Regions from separate parts of the Variovorax restrictus genome, predicted to be linked through region 2. Evidence: predicted binding sites of a transcription regulator. Region 2 holds the regulator's gene; each other region holds the start of a gene.
What was found. The regulator FNR, encoded in region 2, switches genes on or off when oxygen is low (the NO sensors DNR and NnrR bind a similar motif). The targets are predictions, from matches to a motif close to TTGATNNNNATCAA.

Region 1: a site for FNR is predicted at 3,117-3,130, ahead of ACSFA0_RS02940 (fatty acid desaturase). Genes of this name have one in related genera too.
Region 3: a site for FNR is predicted at 4,092-4,105, ahead of ACSFA0_RS18230 (PHA/PHB synthase family protein). Genes of this name have one in related genera too.

The regions. Positions count from the first base shown of each region.
Region 1 is NZ_JBPJZH010000001.1:626,232-632,275, forward strand. It holds gene ACSFA0_RS02930 (phosphoglycerate kinase) at 4-1,197, shown strand; gene ACSFA0_RS02935 (hypothetical protein) at 1,194-1,889, opposite strand; gene ACSFA0_RS02940 (fatty acid desaturase) at 1,947-3,047, opposite strand; gene pyk (pyruvate kinase) at 3,252-4,700, shown strand; gene ACSFA0_RS02950 (alpha/beta hydrolase) at 4,762-5,670, shown strand; gene fba (class II fructose-bisphosphate aldolase) at 5,725-6,044, shown strand, end outside.
Region 2 is NZ_JBPJZH010000001.1:2,979,120-2,985,163, reverse strand. It holds gene ccoP (cytochrome-c oxidase, cbb3-type subunit III) at 1-387, shown strand, start outside; gene ccoG (cytochrome c oxidase accessory protein CcoG) at 413-1,852, shown strand; gene ACSFA0_RS14095 (FixH family protein) at 1,871-2,161, shown strand; gene ACSFA0_RS14090 (hypothetical protein) at 2,172-2,423, shown strand; gene fnr (fumarate/nitrate reduction transcriptional regulator Fnr) at 2,404-3,120, opposite strand; gene hemN (oxygen-independent coproporphyrinogen III oxidase) at 3,349-4,722, shown strand; gene ACSFA0_RS14075 (sulfite exporter TauE/SafE family protein) at 4,874-5,587, shown strand; gene ACSFA0_RS14070 (sulfite exporter TauE/SafE family protein) at 5,724-6,044, opposite strand, start outside.
Region 3 is NZ_JBPJZH010000002.1:758,976-765,019, forward strand. It holds gene ACSFA0_RS18210 (hypothetical protein) at 1-325, shown strand, start outside; gene ACSFA0_RS18215 (TAXI family TRAP transporter solute-binding subunit) at 344-1,702, opposite strand; gene ACSFA0_RS18220 (P1 family peptidase) at 1,736-2,758, opposite strand; gene ACSFA0_RS18225 (ion channel) at 2,900-4,012, shown strand; gene ACSFA0_RS18230 (PHA/PHB synthase family protein) at 4,231-5,967, shown strand; gene fabI (enoyl-ACP reductase FabI) at 5,969-6,044, shown strand, end outside.

The DNA.
Region 1 (6,044 bases), 2.4 Mb from region 2:
CCCATGAACGTCATCCGCTTCACCGATCTCTGTGCGCAAGGCAAGGTTGCCGGCCAGCGCGTTTTCATCCGTGCCGACCTCAACGTGCCGCAGGACGACGCGGGCCGCATCACCGAAGACACCCGCGTGCGCGCCTCGGTGCCCTGCATCCAGGCCGCGCTCGACGCTGGCGCGGCGGTGATGGTCACGTCCCACCTCGGCCGCCCGACCGAGGGCGCCTTCAAGCCGGAGGATTCGCTGGCACCGGTGGCCGAGCGCCTGTCCGAGTTGCTCGGCCGCCCGGTGCCGCTGGTGGCGAACTGGGTCGACGGCGTCGACGTGGCGCCCGGCCAGGTCGTGCTGCTCGAGAACTGCCGTGTCAACAAGGGCGAGAAGAAGAACGACGAGACGCTCGCCAAGAAGATGGCCGTGCTGTGCGACATCTATGTGAACGACGCCTTCGGCACCGCGCACCGCGCCGAAGCCACCACCTACGGCATCGCCCAGTTCGCGAAGATCGCCTCGGCCGGCCCGCTGCTGGCCGCCGAGATCGACGCCATCACGAAGGCGTTGGCGCACCCCGCCCGGCCGCTGGTGGCGATCGTCGCCGGCTCCAAGGTCAGCACCAAGCTGACCATCCTCAAGGCGCTGGCCGAGAAGGTCGACCAGCTCATCGTGGGCGGCGGCATCGCCAACACCTTCATGCTGGCCTCGGGCCTGTCGATCGGCAAGTCGCTGGCCGAGCCCGATCTGCTCGACCAGGCCAAGGCGGTGATCGACGCCATGCGCGCGCGCGGCGCGGCAGTGCCGATCCCGGTCGACGTGGTCACGGCCAAGACCTTCGCGGCGGATGCCGTGGCGACCGTCAAGGCAGCCGATGCCGTCGACGCAGACGACCTGATCCTCGACATCGGCCCCAAAACTGCCGAGATGCTGGCCGCGCAGCTGCGCGAGGCCGGCACCATCGTGTGGAACGGCCCGGTCGGCGTGTTCGAGTTCGAGGCCTTCTCGCACGGCACCGAAGCCATCGCCCGCGCCATCGCCGAGAGCAAGGCCTTCTCCATCGCCGGCGGCGGCGACACGCTGGCGGCCATCGCCAAGTACGGCATCGAGCAGGACGTGGGCTACATCTCGACCGGTGGCGGCGCCTTCCTCGAGATCCTCGAGGGCAAGACGCTGCCGGCCTTCGAGATCCTGAGCAAGCGCGCCGCGGGCTAACGCCGGCCGACGGCCGTCGATGCCGCCTGACCGTCCGACAGCGTGGTGAAGATCCGCATCTGCGCCGTCGCCAGGCCCAGGTAGACCAGCGTTTCCCACCACTCTTCCATCGTTTCCTTGGCGGCGCCGACGCCTGGCAGCGCGAGGCCGCCGACGTGGCCTTCCACCGCAGCCGCGAGCACGGCCGCCGCCACGCACAGGGCCAGTTCGAACCAGGGAAACTGGCGCCGCCGCACGAGGTCGAACAGGGGACGGTCCAGCCGGTAGCGCAGGAAGACGTACACCGAGAAGGCCAGCGCCACCACCACCAGGGGCGCGATGCCGGGGCGGTACCAGAGATCTCGTGAGGTGAACGACGGGCCGTCGTGTCCCATCGTGCCGGCGGTCAGGAAGGTGGCGCCCCAGCTGAGCTCACGCGCTGCGCACAGCGCCCAGATCGGCAGCGTGAACAAGGCCAAGCAGCGCAGCTCGCTGCCAGGCGGCGCGCGGCGGAACGCGATGGCGGCGAACAGCAGCCCGCCCACCAGCACCGCCACCTGCACATTCTCGATCCAGTGGTTTTCCCAGCCGGCGTCCGGGCGGAGCCAGCCCGACACCCAGTAGCCCGCAAGCAGCAGGCCGCTCAGGACCCAGCGTGCGTACGCCAGCCAGAATCGTGAGGGGGAGCATGGCCTCGAAGCACTGAAATTCATCGCCCGATACTAGGGCAAGCGCCGCAGCGCGCGCCCGAAGGATCGAGCGCGTCGGACTCAGGCCGGCACGGCGCGCATCGAGCTGGTCGCGCGGCCCTGGAAGTCGGTCCAACACTGGCGCGAGAAGTCATAGAGCTTGCAGGCGCGCGCAGTGGAGAAATACCACTTCCAGGAGAAGCGCTGCACGATGATGCGTTCGGGCAGCAGGTGCTCGAGCATCTTCTGGGCTTCCTTCAGTTTGTAGAGCGGGATGCTCATGTCCACGTGGTGCGCCGTGTGCTCCATGATGTGGTGGATGAGCGCGCCGATTTGCATCGGGAAGGTCAGGTGCACGGTGGTCGACACGAAGGGCTGTGCGCGCTGCCAGGCGGCCTTCTCGTCGTGCCACTGCACCTTGACGTGTGTGTGGTGGCCGTAGATCACGAAGCCCATCATGTTGAACCAGAAGGCCATCGGCACCACGAAACCGAGCAGCAGCGCCAGCAGCACCGACTGGCCGGTGGCCAGGGCGCCAGCCGTGAGCGCGGCCATCCACAGCAGGGCGAAGCCGCTCACCAGGGCGCAGTCCTTGGCGAAGATCGGGCGGTAGCTGTTGCCCATCGTGGCCCGGGACGGGAACATCATCTTCTTCCACCAGATCTCGACCATGTAGTACAGGCCCGGGCCCCAGCCGCTGCGGTAGATGCGCTCCAGGGCGCGGCGCACCGGCGACAGCGCGCGGTACTCGGCCTGCGTCAGCGGCGCCCAGACGAAGTCGACGCCCTTGAGGTTGGTGAAGCCGTGGTGCACCACGTTGTGCCCCATGTCCCAGAGGCTGTAGGCGGTGAGCGAGGGCAGGAAGGCGATGCGACCCAGCCACTTGTTCAGGCGGCGGTGCGGTGTGAGGCTCTGGTGGCAGCCGTCGTGGCCGATGATGAAGAGCCGGCCGATGACGAAGCCCGCCAGTAGCGCGGCCAGCAGCTTGAGCCACACAGATTCCAGCAGCACCGTGCCCGTGATGAGCGCGCCGAACAGCAGGTAGTCGATGGCCAGCAGGACGAAGGCGCGCACGGTGGTGCGCTGCGAGATCGGGATCAGCCAGGAGCGGATGATCTTGCGATGCGGCAGCGGCGCATCGGGCGCCAGCGGGACGGGAACGGGTTCGATCGGGGTCTGCATAAGACGAATCAGGAGGAGGAAGAACGACGGAGCACGGAGCGCACCGTAACGCATTCATCGGAAGGGGATATGACGAAGATCAAGCAGCGTCGGTTGTCTGTTGCAGCCGTATCGCATCGCGCACTTTCATCTCCGCATGTGAGAATTGTGCCAAAAGCGCTGCTGCGCACCGGCACACGGCCCCCGACACCCCCAGGAGACACAGTGGATACGACCCGCCTTCCCCGCCATGCCACCAAGATCGTCGCGACGCTCGGCCCCGCGTCGAACACGCTCGAACTGATCGAGCAGATGATCGTCCACAAGGTCAGCGTGGTGCGGCTGAACTTCAGCCACGGCACCGCGCAGGACCACATCGATCGCGCGACCTTGGTGCGCGAAGCCGCGCGCCGCGCCGGCCGCGAGGTCGCCATCATGGCCGACCTGCAGGGCCCGAAGATCCGCGTGGGCAAGTTCGCGCAGGGCAAGATCTGGCTCGAGCCGGGCGCCAAGTTCGTGCTCGATGCCTCGCGCACCGAACTCGGCGACGTCGACGGCGTCGGCCTCGACTACAAGGACCTCCCGCGCGACGTCAAGGCGGGCGACAAGCTGCTGCTGAACGACGGGCTGATCGTGCTGGTCGTCGACGCGGTCAAGGGCGACCTGGTCATGACCACGGTCAAGCTCGGCGGCGAGTTGTCGAACAACAAGGGCATCAACAAGCAGGGCGGCGGCCTCACGGCACCGGCGCTGACGGCCAAGGACATGGAGGACATCAAGACCGCCATGAGCTTCCAGGCCGACTACGTGGCGGTGAGCTTTCCGAAGAACGCGACCGACATGGAGATGGCGCGCCAGCTGTGCAACGTGGCGGCGGCCGAGTTCGGCCATCGGCCCGGGATGATCGCCAAGATCGAGCGGGTCGAAGCGATCCCGAACCTGGAAGCGATCCTGCGTGCCAGCGACGGCATCATGGTCGCGCGCGGCGACCTGGCGGTGGAAGTGGGCAACGCGGCCGTGCCGGCGCTGCAGAAGAAGATGATCCGCATGGCGCGCGAAATGGATCGCGTGGTCATCACCGCCACGCAGATGATGGAGTCGATGATCACCAACCCCGTGCCCACGCGCGCCGAGGTGAGCGACGTGGCCAACGCCGTGCTCGACGGCACCGACGCGGTGATGTTGAGCGCCGAGACCGCCTCCGGCCGCTACCCGCTGGAGACCGTGCAGGAGATGAGCCGCATCTGCGAGGCCGCCGAGCAGGCCGAGGACACGGCCCGCGACACCGACTTCAGCGGCCACACCTACGCCCGCATCGACCAGGCCATCGCGATGGGCGCGCTCTTCACGGCTCACCACCTGGGCGCCAAGGCGATCGTGGCGCTGACCGAATCGGGCTCGACGCCGCTGTGGATGAGCCGGCACTCGGCGCACATCCCGGTCTACGCGCTCACCTCGCGCCTGTCGACGCAGCGCAAGATGGCGCTCTACCGCAACGTGCGCCCGCTGTTGATGGATTCGCACACCGACCGCGACACGGCCCTCGAGCAGGCCGAGTCGCACCTGAAAAAGCGCGGCATCGTGCAGAGCGGCGATGTCTACGCCATCACCTGCGGCGAGCCGATGGGCGCGCCGGGCGGCACCAACATGCTGAAGATCTGCCGCGCCACCTGAGGCCGAGGATGCAGGCGCTGTCCTGCAAACCGAGGCGCGGGGCGATGCGTACAGGGGGGGCATGATCCGATCCCTCTTCCTGCGCCGCCGCGTCACGTTCGCCGTGGCCGCCACATCGCTGCTGGCCGCCTGCTCCCCCCTCAAGCTTGTCGACCGGCTCACGCCGCGCGACACCTATGTCGCCGAGACCGGCGTCGCCTACGGCCGCGAGCCCCGGCAACAGCTCGACGTCTACCGCCCGTTGACGGAGGCGGCCCCGCCCGAAGGGCAGCGCCCGCTCATCGTCTTCTTCTACGGCGGCACCTGGACCACCGGTGAGCGCGCGAGCTTCCGCTTCGTGGGCGAAGCGCTGGCCGCGCGCGGTGCCGTCGTGGTCATTCCCGACTACCGCCTGTCGCCGCAGGCGACCTATCCGGCCTTCGTCCGCGACAGCGCTCTGGCGATGAAATGGGGGCTCGACAATGCGGCCCGGCTCGGCGCGGACCCGAAGCAGGTCTATGTCATGGGCCACAGCTCGGGCGGCTACAACGCCGCCATGGTGGCGCTCGACCCGCGCTGGCTGGGCGAAGTCGGCGCCAGCCCAAAGCAGCTGGCCGGCTGGATCGGGCTGGCCGGGCCCTACGATTTCCTGCCGATGGGCGACCCGGCTGCGCAGCGTGCCTTCGACTGGCCGAACACGCCGCGTTCGTCGCAGCCCATCGCCCACGTCTCGACGGCCGCGCCGCGCACCTTGCTGCTGGCCGCCACGAAGGACGCGCTGGTCGACCCCGTGCGCAACACCGGCCAGATGGCCCGCCGGCTGCGCGCCGAGGGCATCGACGTGCAGGTGCAGACCTTCGACAACCTGAGCCATGTCACCCTGATCGGTGCGGTCGCCACGCCGATCCGCTGGATCGGCGGGCCGGTGGTGCCGCCCATCCTGCAATTCGTGGGCCTGCCGTCGGACCTGTCCCACAAGCCCCCTCGGTAGAATTGAGCTAGTTTTTCTTCATTTCCCATCTTTAATTCCCGCGAGGTATTTCCCATGGCTCTCGTCTCGATGCGCGAACTGCTGGACCACGCAGCCGCCAACGGCTACGGCATTCCGGCTTTCAACGTCAACAACCTCGAACAGGTGCAGGCCGTGATGGAAGCCGCCAAGGAAACCGGCGCGCCGGTGATCCTGCAGGCCAGCGCCGGCGCGCGCAAGTACGCGGGCGAGGGCTTCATCAAGCACCTGATCCAGGCGGCGATCGAGAGCTACCCGAACATCCCGCTGGTGATGCACCAGGACCATGGCCAGAACCCGGACGTGTGCCAGGGTGCCATCGACCTCGGCTTCTCGTCCGTGATGATGGACGGTTC
Region 2 (6,044 bases):
ATCACGCTCGGGCGCATCGGTGTCATGCCGCCGATGGCCGCGGCCGTCGGCACGCCGGACGACGTGAAGAACGTCGCCAACTACGTGCTGAGCCTGTCGGGCAGCCCGCACGACTCGGTGCGCGCCGGCCTCGGCAAAGCCAAGTTCACCGCCTGCGCGGCCTGCCACGGCATGACCGGCGGCGGCAACCCGGCCCTGGGTGCACCCAATCTGTCGGACCGCATCTGGCTGCACGGCTACGGGCAGGACGCCATCGTCTCGATCATCAACACCGGCAAGACCAACCAGATGCCGGCGCAGCAGGGCCGTCTGACCGATGCGCAGATCCAGGTGCTGGCGTCGTATGTCTGGGGCCTGTCGAACAACCCGTCTGCGGCGTCGCGCTGAGCACGACCGCCCGTCGCCCGCCTCCATGTCCGCCTCCCCACGACCCGACCCTGCGCCACCGCCGCGCCACGTGATCCCCATCGTCCCGGCCGAGGGCGAGACCGTCGGCCTCTACGCGTCGCACAAGAAGATCTACGCGCGCAGCATCCAGGGCGTGTTCGCGCGCTGGCGCTGGGCCATGGTGTTCATCACGCAGATCGTGTTCTACGGCCTGCCGTGGATCGACTGGGGCGAGCGCCAGATGGTGCTCTTCGACCTGGCGGCGCGGCGCTTCTACATCTTCGGGCTGGTGCTCTACCCGCAGGACCTGATCTACCTCACCGGGCTGCTCGTCGTCTCGGCCCTCTCGCTCTTTCTCTTCACCGCGATGGCGGGCCGCCTGTGGTGCGGCTACGCCTGCCCGCAGACGGTCTACACCGAGATCTTCATGTGGGTCGAGGAGAAGATCGAAGGCGCCCGCAGCGCGCGCATGCGGCTCGACAAGGGCTCGCTGACGATGGAACGGGGCGTCAAGAAGACCTTCAAGCACATCGTGTGGCTGGGCATCGCGATGTGGACCGGCTTCACCTTCGTCGGCTATTTCACGCCCATCCGTGAGCTGGGCATGGCCTTCCTGCAGACGCAGATGGGCTCGTGGGAGGTCTTCTGGGCCTTCTTCTACGGCTTCGCGACCTACGGCAACGCGGGCTTCATGCGCGAGCAGGTCTGCAAGTACATGTGCCCGTACGCGCGTTTCCAGGGCGCGATGTTCGACCGCGACACGCTCATCGTCAGCTACGACGCGGCGCGTGGCGACCCGCGCGGCGCGCGCGGCAAGCAGCATGAGCGCAACGGTCTGGGCGACTGCATCGACTGCACGCTGTGCGTGCAGGTGTGCCCGACCGGCATCGACATCCGCGATGGGCTGCAGTACGAATGCATCGGCTGCGGCCTGTGCGTGGACGCGTGCAACACGGTGATGGACAAGATGGACTACCCGCCCGGGCTGATCCGCTATGCCACGCAGAACGGCCTGGCCGCGGGCTGGTCGGCACGCCAGGTGCTCGCGCGGGTGTTCCGTCCGCGCGTGCTCATCTACGGCAGCGTGCTCGCCGCACTGTGCATCGGCCTGCTCGCGAGCCTGGTGACGCGCACGCCACTGAAGGTCGACGTGGTGCGCGACCGCGCCTCGCTCGCCCGCATCGTCGAGGGCGGCATGCTGGAGAACGTCTATCGCCTGCAGGTCATGAACGCGACCGAGCGACCGCAGCGCTACCAGATCACCACCAGCGGCCTCGATGGTCTCTCGGTGGTGGCCGGCGACACGGTCGAGGTGCAGCCCGCGGAGTCACGCTGGGTCGCCGTGCGACTGCAGCTGCCCTACGGTGCCGCGCCCGTGGGCTCGCACCCGGTCTACTTCGACGTGCGGGCCGCCGACGGCGGCGCCCATGTGTCGGAGAAAGCCATCTTTCTCGTTCCGCGCTGAACCCCCAGGAGACAACCCATGAATGCCCTTGCATCGAAGACGCCCGACGGCACGGACGACGCGGCCGAGCCGTGGTGGAAGTTCCCGTACGTGTGGATGGTGATCGCCGGCCCGGCCATCGTCGTGGTGGCCGGCTTCGCCACGCTGTGGCTGGCCATCCGCACACCGGACCCGGTCATCGCGGCCGACTACTACCGCCAGGGCCTCGAGATCAACAAGACGCTGGCCGACAAGAAGCTGATGCCCGCGCAGACCGGCCGCAACCATGCGGCCACGCCGAGCGAAGACGTACCGCTCCCCAAGCGGTGAGCCGAACGCGATGAAACGCCGCATTCGCCGTCTGGCCTGGATTCTCTGGCCGTCGTTCCTTCTGGCCAGCGTCGTCGAGATGCTGGTGTTCGCCATGGTCGACCCGAGCGACGTGCACTGGCGCGGCGAGCCGCTGCCGCTGTCGCGCCAGGGGCTCTACACCGCGAGCTTCTTCGTCTTCTGGATCTTGGCGATGGGCTCGAGCGCGCTGACCGCGCTGCTCGCGATGTCGCGGCGCGAGGTCAACACGCCGGAGCGTTGACCAGCCGGCGCAGTTTGTCGGCGTCGACGATGCGCACGTGGCGCTGCTGCACTGCGACGATGCCGTCTTCGACGAACTTCGACAGCGTCCGGCTCACCGTCTCGAGCTTGAGCCCGAGGTAGCTGCCGATCTCTTCGCGGGTCATGCGCAGCACCAGCTCCGACTGCGAGAAGCCGCGCGCATGCAGGCGCTGCACCAGGTTCAGCAGGAATGCGGCCAGGCGCTCTTCGGCGCGCATGCTGCCCAGCAGCAGCATCACGCCGTGCTCACGCACGATCTCGCGGCTCATGATCTGGTGCACATGCCGCTGCAGAGCCGTCACCTCGCGCGACAGCTCCTCGATGCGGTCGAAGGGCATGACGCAGACCTCGGCGTCTTCGAGCGCGACCGCGTCGCAGGTGTGGTGGTCGTTCACGATGCCGTCCAGGCCGATGATCTCCCCGGCCATCTGGAAGCCGGTGACCTGGTCGCGGCCGTCTTCCGATGTCACGCGGGTCTTGAAGACGCCGGTGCGGATGGCGTAGAGCGAGGTGAAGCGCTCGCCGTTGTGGAACAGCGTTTCGCGCCGCTTCACCTTGCGGCGCGTGGCAACGATCTCGTCGATGCGCTTCAGGTCGGCGGGCTGCAGGCCGATCGGCATGCACAACTCGCGCAGGTTGCAGTTGGAACAGGCGACTTTGATGGTTTCGGGGGTCATGGGTGCGGGCGGGGCAGGCGGGGAGTGCGCTGCCGACGCTTCGGTGGTTTGAGGGCATTGTTCGCGAGCGGTGGGTGCGCAGGCTTGACGGGCGTCAATGAAGACGGGCCCGGTTGGCGGCACAGTCGACGAGCCCTGAGCGCTCCAACCACCATGCCATCCACCCTCCTGACCGAATCCGCCGCACCGACCCGTCTGCAGCGGGTTGCCGCCTCTGCTGCACCCGTGATGACGCCGGCGACCCTGAAGCGCTTCGACGTCGCCGGCCCGCGCTACACCTCGTACCCGACGGCGGACCGCTTCGTCGAGGCTTTCGGCTGCGACGACTACGCGCAGGCGCTGCGCCAGCGCCGCACGGGCACCAGCGCCCGTGCGCTGCCGCTGTCGCTCTATGTGCACGTGCCGTTCTGCGACTCGCTGTGCTACTTCTGCGCCTGCAACAAGATCGTCACCAAGCACCACGAGCGCGCCGACGAGTACCTGCGCTACCTGGCGCGCGAGGTCGACCTGCAGGTGGCGCAGCTCGGGCGCGGCGCGCTGGTGAGCCAGCTGCATCTGGGCGGCGGCACGCCAACCTTCCTCGACGACGCCAGCCTCGCGCGGCTGATGGACATCCTGCGCAGCGCCTTCGTGCTGGCGCCCGACGGCGAGTATTCAATCGAGATCGATCCGCGCACCATCGACGCGAGCCGGCTCGAGACGCTGGCGGCGATGGGCTTCAACCGCCTGAGCTTCGGCGTGCAGGACTTCGACCCCGCCGTGCAGAAGGCGGTGCACCGCATCCAGCCTGCGGCGCAGGTGTTCGACCTGATGGCCGCGGCGCGGCGCATCGGCTTCGCGTCGGTCAACGTCGACCTGATCTATGGCCTGCCCAAGCAGACGGCTGCGTCCTTCGACCGCACCCTGGCGCAGATCTGCGAACTGCTGCCCGACCGCATCGCGCTCTATGCCTATGCCCATCTGCCGGAGCGCTTCAAGCCGCAGCGCCGCATCGAAGCGGCCGAGTTGCCCGACGCGGCGACCAAGGTCGACATGCTGTCGCGCTCGATCGCCGCGCTCACCGCGGCGGGCTACGTCTACATCGGCATGGACCATTTCGCGCTGCCGACCGACGCGCTCGCGATCGCCAAGCGGCAGGGCCGGCTGCACCGCAACTTCCAGGGCTACAGCACGCAGCCCGACTGTGACCTGGTGGCGCTGGGCGTGTCGGCCATCGGCCGCGTTGGCGCCACCTACAGCCAGAACGCGAAGATGCTGGAGGAGTACTACGACCTGCTCGACCAGGGCCGTCTGCCGGTCGTGCGCGGTCTGGCGCTGTCGCGCGACGACGTGCTGCGGCGCGCGGTGATCATGGCGCTGATGTGCCAGGGCCAGGTGAACTTCGAGTCGATCGCATTGGCCCACCTGGTCGATTTCCGTCGGCATTTCGCCGCCGAGCTGGAAGCGCTCGAACCGCTGGCCGCGCAGGGCCTGGTGACCTTGGGCGAGCACGCGGTCGACGTGACGCCGACCGGCTGGTTCTTTGTGCGCGCCATCGCGATGGTGTTCGACCGCTACCTGCAGGCCGACCGCAACCGCACGCGGTTCTCGAGAATCATATGAATCACCCCCGAAGCGCCTGCGGCGCCTCCCCCTCAAGGGGGCGATACCAGCGGCCCGGCGAAGCCGGTTCCGCGGTATCCCTGATATTGGGCTGCATCGGTTTCACCCTTCGCGGGCTATACGGCCGCGTGATGGAGACTTGAGGCAATCGATGCAGACCGCCTTGCTCGGAACCGCACTGCTGATGGGCCTGGCCGGTGGCCCGCACTGCGTCGCCATGTGCGGCGCGGCGTGCGCTGGCGTGATCCGCATCGTGCGGCCGCCGGCCGGTGGCGGGGTGGCGGCGCTGACGCCGGCGACGCCGACCGTGCCGGCCGCACTGGCCTTCAATGCGGGCCGCGCGGCCGGCTATGCGCTGGGTGGGGCCATCGCCGCCACGGCCGTCCAAAGCCTGGCCTTCGCCAGCGAGCAGGTCGCCGCACTGCGGCCGCTCTGGCTGCTGATGCATGTCTTCGTCTTCGCGTGGGGGATCGTGCTGGCTGTGTCGGGCCGGCAGCCGCTGTGGACGCACGGCCTGGGCCGATGGCTGGCCCGCGGCCTGAAGCCGCTCGCGGGCTCGTCGTGGCGTGTTCTTGCCACCGGTGCGCTCTGGGTCGGCATGCCCTGCGGGCTGCTGTACTCGGCGCTCATGCTCGCCGCGCTCGGCAACGGGCCGCTGGAAGGCGCCGCCATCATGGCCACCTTCGCGCTGGGCAGCGGCCTGTGGCTGCTGCTGGCGCCCTGGCTGTGGCAGCGCCTGCGTGCCGGCATCGGCCCCGTGCGGCGCGAATGGGGCACGCGCATTGCCGGCGCCTTGCTCGCCGCCGTGGCGCTGCAGGCCGTGTGGCACGACCTGAGCCGGCAGATCGCGATCTGGTGCGCGTGACTGGACTCACCCCCGACGCGCCTGCGGCGCTTCCCCCTCAAGGGGGCGATACCGGCAGCCCGGCAAAGCCGGTTCTGCGGTCTGGCTGCGCCGGTTTCATAGGCGCGGGTGGCCTGCGCCCGCGAATGGGGCGCGCTCAGCCCGCCAGGCCCTTCCACAGCATGTACGCCGCCAGCACATAAAGGATGCTCGCGAACACCCGCTTGAGCTTCTTCACCGGCAGGCTGTGTGCCGCCTTGGCGCCCAGCGGCGCGGTGAAGACGCTGCAGGCCGCGATCACGACCAGCGCCGGCAGCCAGATGTAGCCGAAGGAACCGGCCGGCAGGCCCTGCACGTTCTGGCCGCTCACGATGTAGCCCGCGACGTTGGCCACGGCGATCGGGAAGCCGAGCGCGGCGCTGGTCGCCACCGCGTTGTGGATCGCGACGTTGCACCAGGTCATGAAGGGCACGCTGAT
Region 3 (6,044 bases), on a different contig from region 2:
TCTCCTGTTGAGCCTCCTGGCCGGCGTCTCCCTCGCGCAGGCCGAGGAGGTGAAGGTGCCGATCGACAGCGACGACAAGCGCATCATCTACGTCGCCCCCGACGTCGCGCCGACAGGCAGCACGGTCGTCACCAACGGCGCCACCGTCGGCATGCAGCGCCCGGATGGCAGCACCACCTACGGTGGCATGAACACGGCCGGGGATCGGCCGACGTACTCCGTCGGCGCCAGCACCGGCGGCGACACCTCCTTCTCGGCCGGCGTCTCGTCGGATGGTCGCAAGGAAAGCGCCGGCGTCAAGGCCGGCGTCAAGATCAAGTTCTGACTCGGGGCTGCGGCAGGCTCACGCCGCCGCCCTCGCCAGCCCGCCGACGCTGGCCTGCACGCGCTGGCGCACCGCCGCGATGTTGTTGCGCAGCGCATAGAGCTCGTCGGCATACGACAGTGGCACGGCCACCTTGTTGACACGTCGGTCGAGGTCGTCGAGCTTCGTCAGCAATGCATCGTGGTCGCCCTTGGCCGATTCCAGTTGCGTCTCGATGTCGCGCAGCTGCCCATACCAGCGGAACACGCGCGAGCGCACCCTGAACTGGTAGAGCGGCGGCACCACGCGGCTGAGCGGCAGCATCAACACCACCAGGCCGCCCAGCACCAGCCACATGCGCTCGATCAGGTTGCTGGCCCAGAAGGGCAGGTAGCGCTGCCAGAAGGGCGGTGTGCCGTTGATCGCGCGGTCGCCCTCGGGGCTCACGGGCAGCTCGCTGGTGCGGGTGTTGGGGAAATCGCGTGCGCGGTTGAACCAGCCGGCATCGCCGTGCAAGGTCTGTGCGCTCTGCGCAAAGAGTTGGCGCAGGGCAGGGTGCGTCTCTTCGCGCGCCAGCAGCGAGGTGGTGGCGGCCAGCATCGAGACGTCGTGCGTCGGCACATCGCGCGCCAGGTCGACCACGCCCCGCGGCAGTGTGACGGCCGACAGGAAAGCGAAGCGGCGCGAGTAGGCGTCGCTCTGCGCGAGGTCCATCAGCGCGATGCCCGGCGCGCGCAGCAGCTGCTGCACCTGCGGCGACTGCGGGGCCGAGGCCAGCACGATCACGTCGAGCAACCCGGCCTGCAGGGCCTCGGTCGCTGGTGTCTGCTCCAGGTTCGACAACTGCAGTGCGCTCGCGTCGAGGTGGTTGGCGCGCAGCATGCGCTCCATGATCTCCGGCACGCCGCTGCCCGGCTTGTCGACGTTCACGCGCAAGCCCTTGAGTTGGGCGATGGATTCGAGCGTGCCCGTCTTGCGGTTGACCGTGCGCGCCGCATCGCTGCGGTAGAAGATCCACAGCGGCTCGTAGAACAGGCTGCCCAGCGAGCTGAGGCCGGCCTCTTCGTCGGCCACCACGTCGGCGCTGCCGCCGCGCACGAAGCCCACGTCGGCCGTGCCGTTGCGCAGCATCTGCAGGTTGTCCGACGAGCCTTCGCTGGGCTTGAGGATGACCTCGATGCCGTTGGTGGCCAGGGCGCGCGCGTAGCGCTGGCCGAACTCGGCATACGCGCTGCCGGCCGGGCCGGTGGCCAGCGTCACGCGCTTGGGCGGCTGAGGCTGCAGCCACCAGTACGCCGCGATCAGCAGGCCGATCACCAGGAAGACCACGGGGCCTGCCGAGGCGATGAGGTCGCGGATCGACAGCAGGATCAGCTTGAGCGTTTTGGGCATGGACATCGTGGGTTCGCGGTCGTCGCTGTCGTGAGGGGGTCAGGTACCCGCGAGGTCCGCCGCGCAGGGGATGTGCCAGTCGCCCAGGGTGAGCGCGCGCGCCGCGCGTACCGCACGCACCGTGGCGATGGCCACCACCTCGGCGGCCATGGCGCTGAGCACGGTCATACCCGGCGCGGCGCCGTCGAGCGGCACGCGGCCGGTGGCCAGCGCGAACAGCGTGTCGCCATCGCTCATGGTGTGCACCGGGTTGATGCTGCGCGCGAGCCCGTCGTGCGCCACCATCGCCAGGCGGTTGGCCTGCACCTTGGTCAGCACTGCGTCGGTCGCGACCACGCCAATGGTGGTGTTGGTGCCGGCCAGCAGCGGCTTGGGCAACTCGCCGCGCATCAGTGCGCGGCGCGTGTCGAGCAGTGCGCGGCCGTCCACCGTGCGCGCGCCGGCCACCACCTGCGCCGTGTCGGGGTCGATCACGTCGCCCAGCGCGTTGCAGGCGATCAGTGCGCCGACGGTCACGCCGCCGACCGTGATCGATGCGTTGCCGATGCCGCCCTTCATCGCGCGGTCGACGCCGAAGAGCTTGCCCACCAGTGCGCCGCTGCCGGCGCCCACGTTGCCTTCGGCCGGCGTCTGCGTCGATGCGGCCTCGCAGGCCGCGTAGCCGGCCGCGGCGTCGGGGCGGATGCGCGCGTCGCCCATCGGCAGGTCGAACAGCACCGCGGCCGGCACGATCGGCAGCGTGCCGAAGCGTACGTCCATGCCGATGCCGCGTTCTTCCAGCCAGCGCATCGCGCCCTCGGTGGCCGCCAGGCCCCAGGCGCTGCCGCCGGCCAGCATGATGCCGTGCACCTGCTGCACCAGGTTGCCGGGCGCGAGCAGGTCGGTTTCGCGCGTGCCCGGTGCGGCGCCGCGCACGTCGACCCCGCCGACAGCGCCCTCGCGCGTGAGGATCACGGTGCAGCCGGTGGGGCGGCGGGGGTCGCTGAAGTGGCCGACTTCGATGCCGGCGACATCGGTGAGGCTGCCCGCGGAGGGCAGGGAGGTGAAAGCGGCAGAAGACATCGGGCGGGATGATACGGCCCGCAGCACCTGGGCCCCGGCGCGGTTGAGGCGCTGCTTCGACGGCTGAGAGCGGCCGGCGGCTGGCCTTGCACCCCGCCTGGCGCGAGGCATGATGTGTTTTTCTTTTCCGCGTGGTGTCCGATGCATTTGTTCGCCCTGCTGCTCGGCGCCGTGATGGTGTTTGCGACACTGATCGACGCGTTCGAGGTGGTCTTGCTGCCGCGCCCGGTTCGCCGCCGCATTCGGTTGAACCACTACTTCTTCAAGTGCACCTGGGCGGTCTGGGCTCGGTGCGCCCGCCTCTGGCCAGACGGACGCCAGCGTGAGGACTTCATCGGGGTCTACGGGCCGCTGTCGATGGTGATGCTCTTCGCCGTGTGGGGCGCGAGCCTGATCGTCGGCTTCGGTCTGGTGCAGTGGGCGCTGCAGGCCTTCCTGCCTGGCGGCGGCGCGGCGTCGCTCGCAACCCAGATCATCGTCAGCGGCGACGCCTTCTTCACGCTCGGCTATGGCGACAGCGTGCCGCACCATGGGGTGGCACGTCTGCTGGTGATCGTCGAGGCGGGCACGGGCTTCGGGTTCATCGCGCTGACCATCGGCTACCTTCCCGTGCTCTACCAGCACTTCACCCGCCGCGATCTTCAGCTCATCGAATTCGCGGCCCGGGCCGGCTCGCCGCCGACGGCCGCTGCACTGCTGGCCTGGCATGCGCACGGCAGTCCGGAAGCGCTGGAGCGCTGGTTGAGAGATTGGGAGGTCTGGGCCAGCGACCTGATCGAGAGCCAGGCCGTGTACCCGATGCTCGCCTTCTACCGATCGCAACACGAGGGCCAGTCGTGGCTGGGGTCGCTGGCCGTGGTGCTGGACGTGTGCACGCTGCTCATCGCCGGGAGCGACGACCAGCGACGCAACCAGGCCACCGCCACGTTCTCCGCATTGCGGCGCATCCTCGACGAGGCGATCGATGCGTTGCGCGTGAGGCCGGCCGCAAAGGTCGGCCATCGGGGGATGGACGCCGACGCGTTGAGGGCGCTCGCACCCGACATTCGCCGCCTGCTGCCGGCCTGGCGCGACGACGAGCTGGCCGTGCAGGCGATGAGCCGGCTGCGCAAGAGCTACGAGCCCCAGCTCGAAGGGCTGGCGGCCTACCTGCTGCTGCACCTTCCCGACTGGCGCGGACCCACGGAAAGTGCCGCGCAGCGCTTCGGTCGTGAAGCGGTCGTGCGTCAACTCACCGAGGGACGCGGCGACTGATCGCCATCGGCAGGCGCGATCCTGGCGAGGTCATGCGGTTGTGGCGATGCACCGCTGGCGCTAAGGCATCGGCCCGCGCTTGACGGGGATCAAGGGGGTGCGGGGCGTTCCCACTATTCTGTGGACGGTCGTTGTGCTTGGCTTTCGAGGCCGACGGCGCGACCGAGCTTTCGATCAACTCCGTTTCGCGTCGACCGCGGAAATCCTGAGGACCGCGCATGTCTGAGCCAACTCCGCCTTCGCCTGTCACGCATCTCGACACGGTGGCGCACGGCGCCCTGGCACGCCTGACCGGCGCACTCTCTCCGGCATCGGCCCTGCTGGCCGGGCTGGACTGGGGCGCGCACCTCGCGGTGTCGCCGGGGCGGCAACTGGCGCTGGCGCAACTGGCCGGCGAACACGCGCAGCAGCTCGCCCGCTATCTGCACGAATGCCTGCTGGCGGGCCCGGGCGAGGCGCGCGCGCTGGTCGAGCCCCCGGCCCGCGACCGCCGGTTCGCCGAGCCCGAATGGCGCCAGTGGCCCTTCAATCTCTGGCATCAGTCCTTTCTCCTGACGCAGCAATGGTGGGACGCCGCCACGCACGGCATCGCTGGTGTCGAGAAGCACCACGAGAACGTGGTGGCCTTCTGTGCCCGCCAGTGGCTCGACATGCTCTCGCCGGGCAACCGCTTCCTCACCAACCCGACGGTGCTGCGCCGCACGATGGCACAGGGCGGCGTGAACCTGGTGCGCGGCATGCAGAACCTGGCCGAGGATCTGTCGCGGCTCGCCGCCGGTACTGCGCCCGCCGGGACCGAGGCCTTCGTCGTCGGGCGCGACGTGGCGGCCACGCCGGGGAAGGTCGTGCTGAAGAACCGGGTGATGGAGCTGATCCAGTACACGCCGACGACGGCCACCGTGCATGCCGAGCCGGTGCTCATCGTGCCGGCGTGGATCATGAAGTACTACGTGCTCGACCTCTCGCCGTCGAATTCGCTGATCCGCTACCTGGTGGCGCAGGGGCACACGGTCTTCTGCATCTCGTGGAAGAACCCGGGCGTGGAGGAACGCGACCTGGGCATGGACGACTACCTGCAGTCCGGCTTCCAGGCCGCGCTCGATGCGGTCAATGCCATCGTGCCGCGGCAGCGCGTGCATGCCGTGGGCTACTGCCTGGGCGGCACGCTGCTGGCCATCGCGGCGGCCGCGATGGCGCGCGACGGCGACGAGCGCCTGGCGTCGGCCACGCTGCTGGCGGCGCAGACAGACTTCAGCGAGCCTGGCGAGCTGGGGCTCTTCATCGACGAGAGCCAGGTCAGCCTGCTCGAGGCGCAGATGGCCGAGACCGGCTACCTCACGGCGGCCCAGATGGCCGGCGCCTTCCAGATGCTGCGCTCCTACGACCTGCTGTGGTCGCGCCTGGTCAACGAGTACATGCTGGGCGACCGCGCCCCTATGAACGACCTGATGGCCTGGAACGCCGACGCGACGCGCATGCCCGCGACGATGCATTCGCAGTACCTGCGCCGCCTGTTCCTGAACGACGACCTGAGCGAAGGGCGCTACCCGGTCGGCGGCCGGCCGGTGGCGCTCGGCGACATCACGTTGCCGCTGTTCATGGTCGGCACCGAGACCGACCACGTCGCGCCCTGGCGGTCGGTGCACAAGCTGCACTACCTCACGGCGACGGACATCACCTTTGTGCTGACCAGCGGCGGGCACAACGCCGGCATCGTCAGTCCGCCGGGCCATCCGCACCGCCATTACCGGATGCTTCGGCGCGAGGCCGGCGGCAGCTATGTCGCGCCGGACGCGTGGCTCGCCGCCGCACCGGACGCCGAAGGCTCCTGGTGGCCGGCTTGGCAGCAGTGGCTCGCGGGGCGGTCGGGCCGGCGCGTGAAGCCGCCGCGCATGGGCGCCACGGGCTACGCGCCCATCGCCGATGCGCCGGGCAGCTACGTTCTGGAGAAATGAGATGAACACCACCTTGCAGGGCAAGAAGGGGCTGGTCGTCGGCATCGCCAACGCGCAGAGCATCGCGTGGGGCTGCG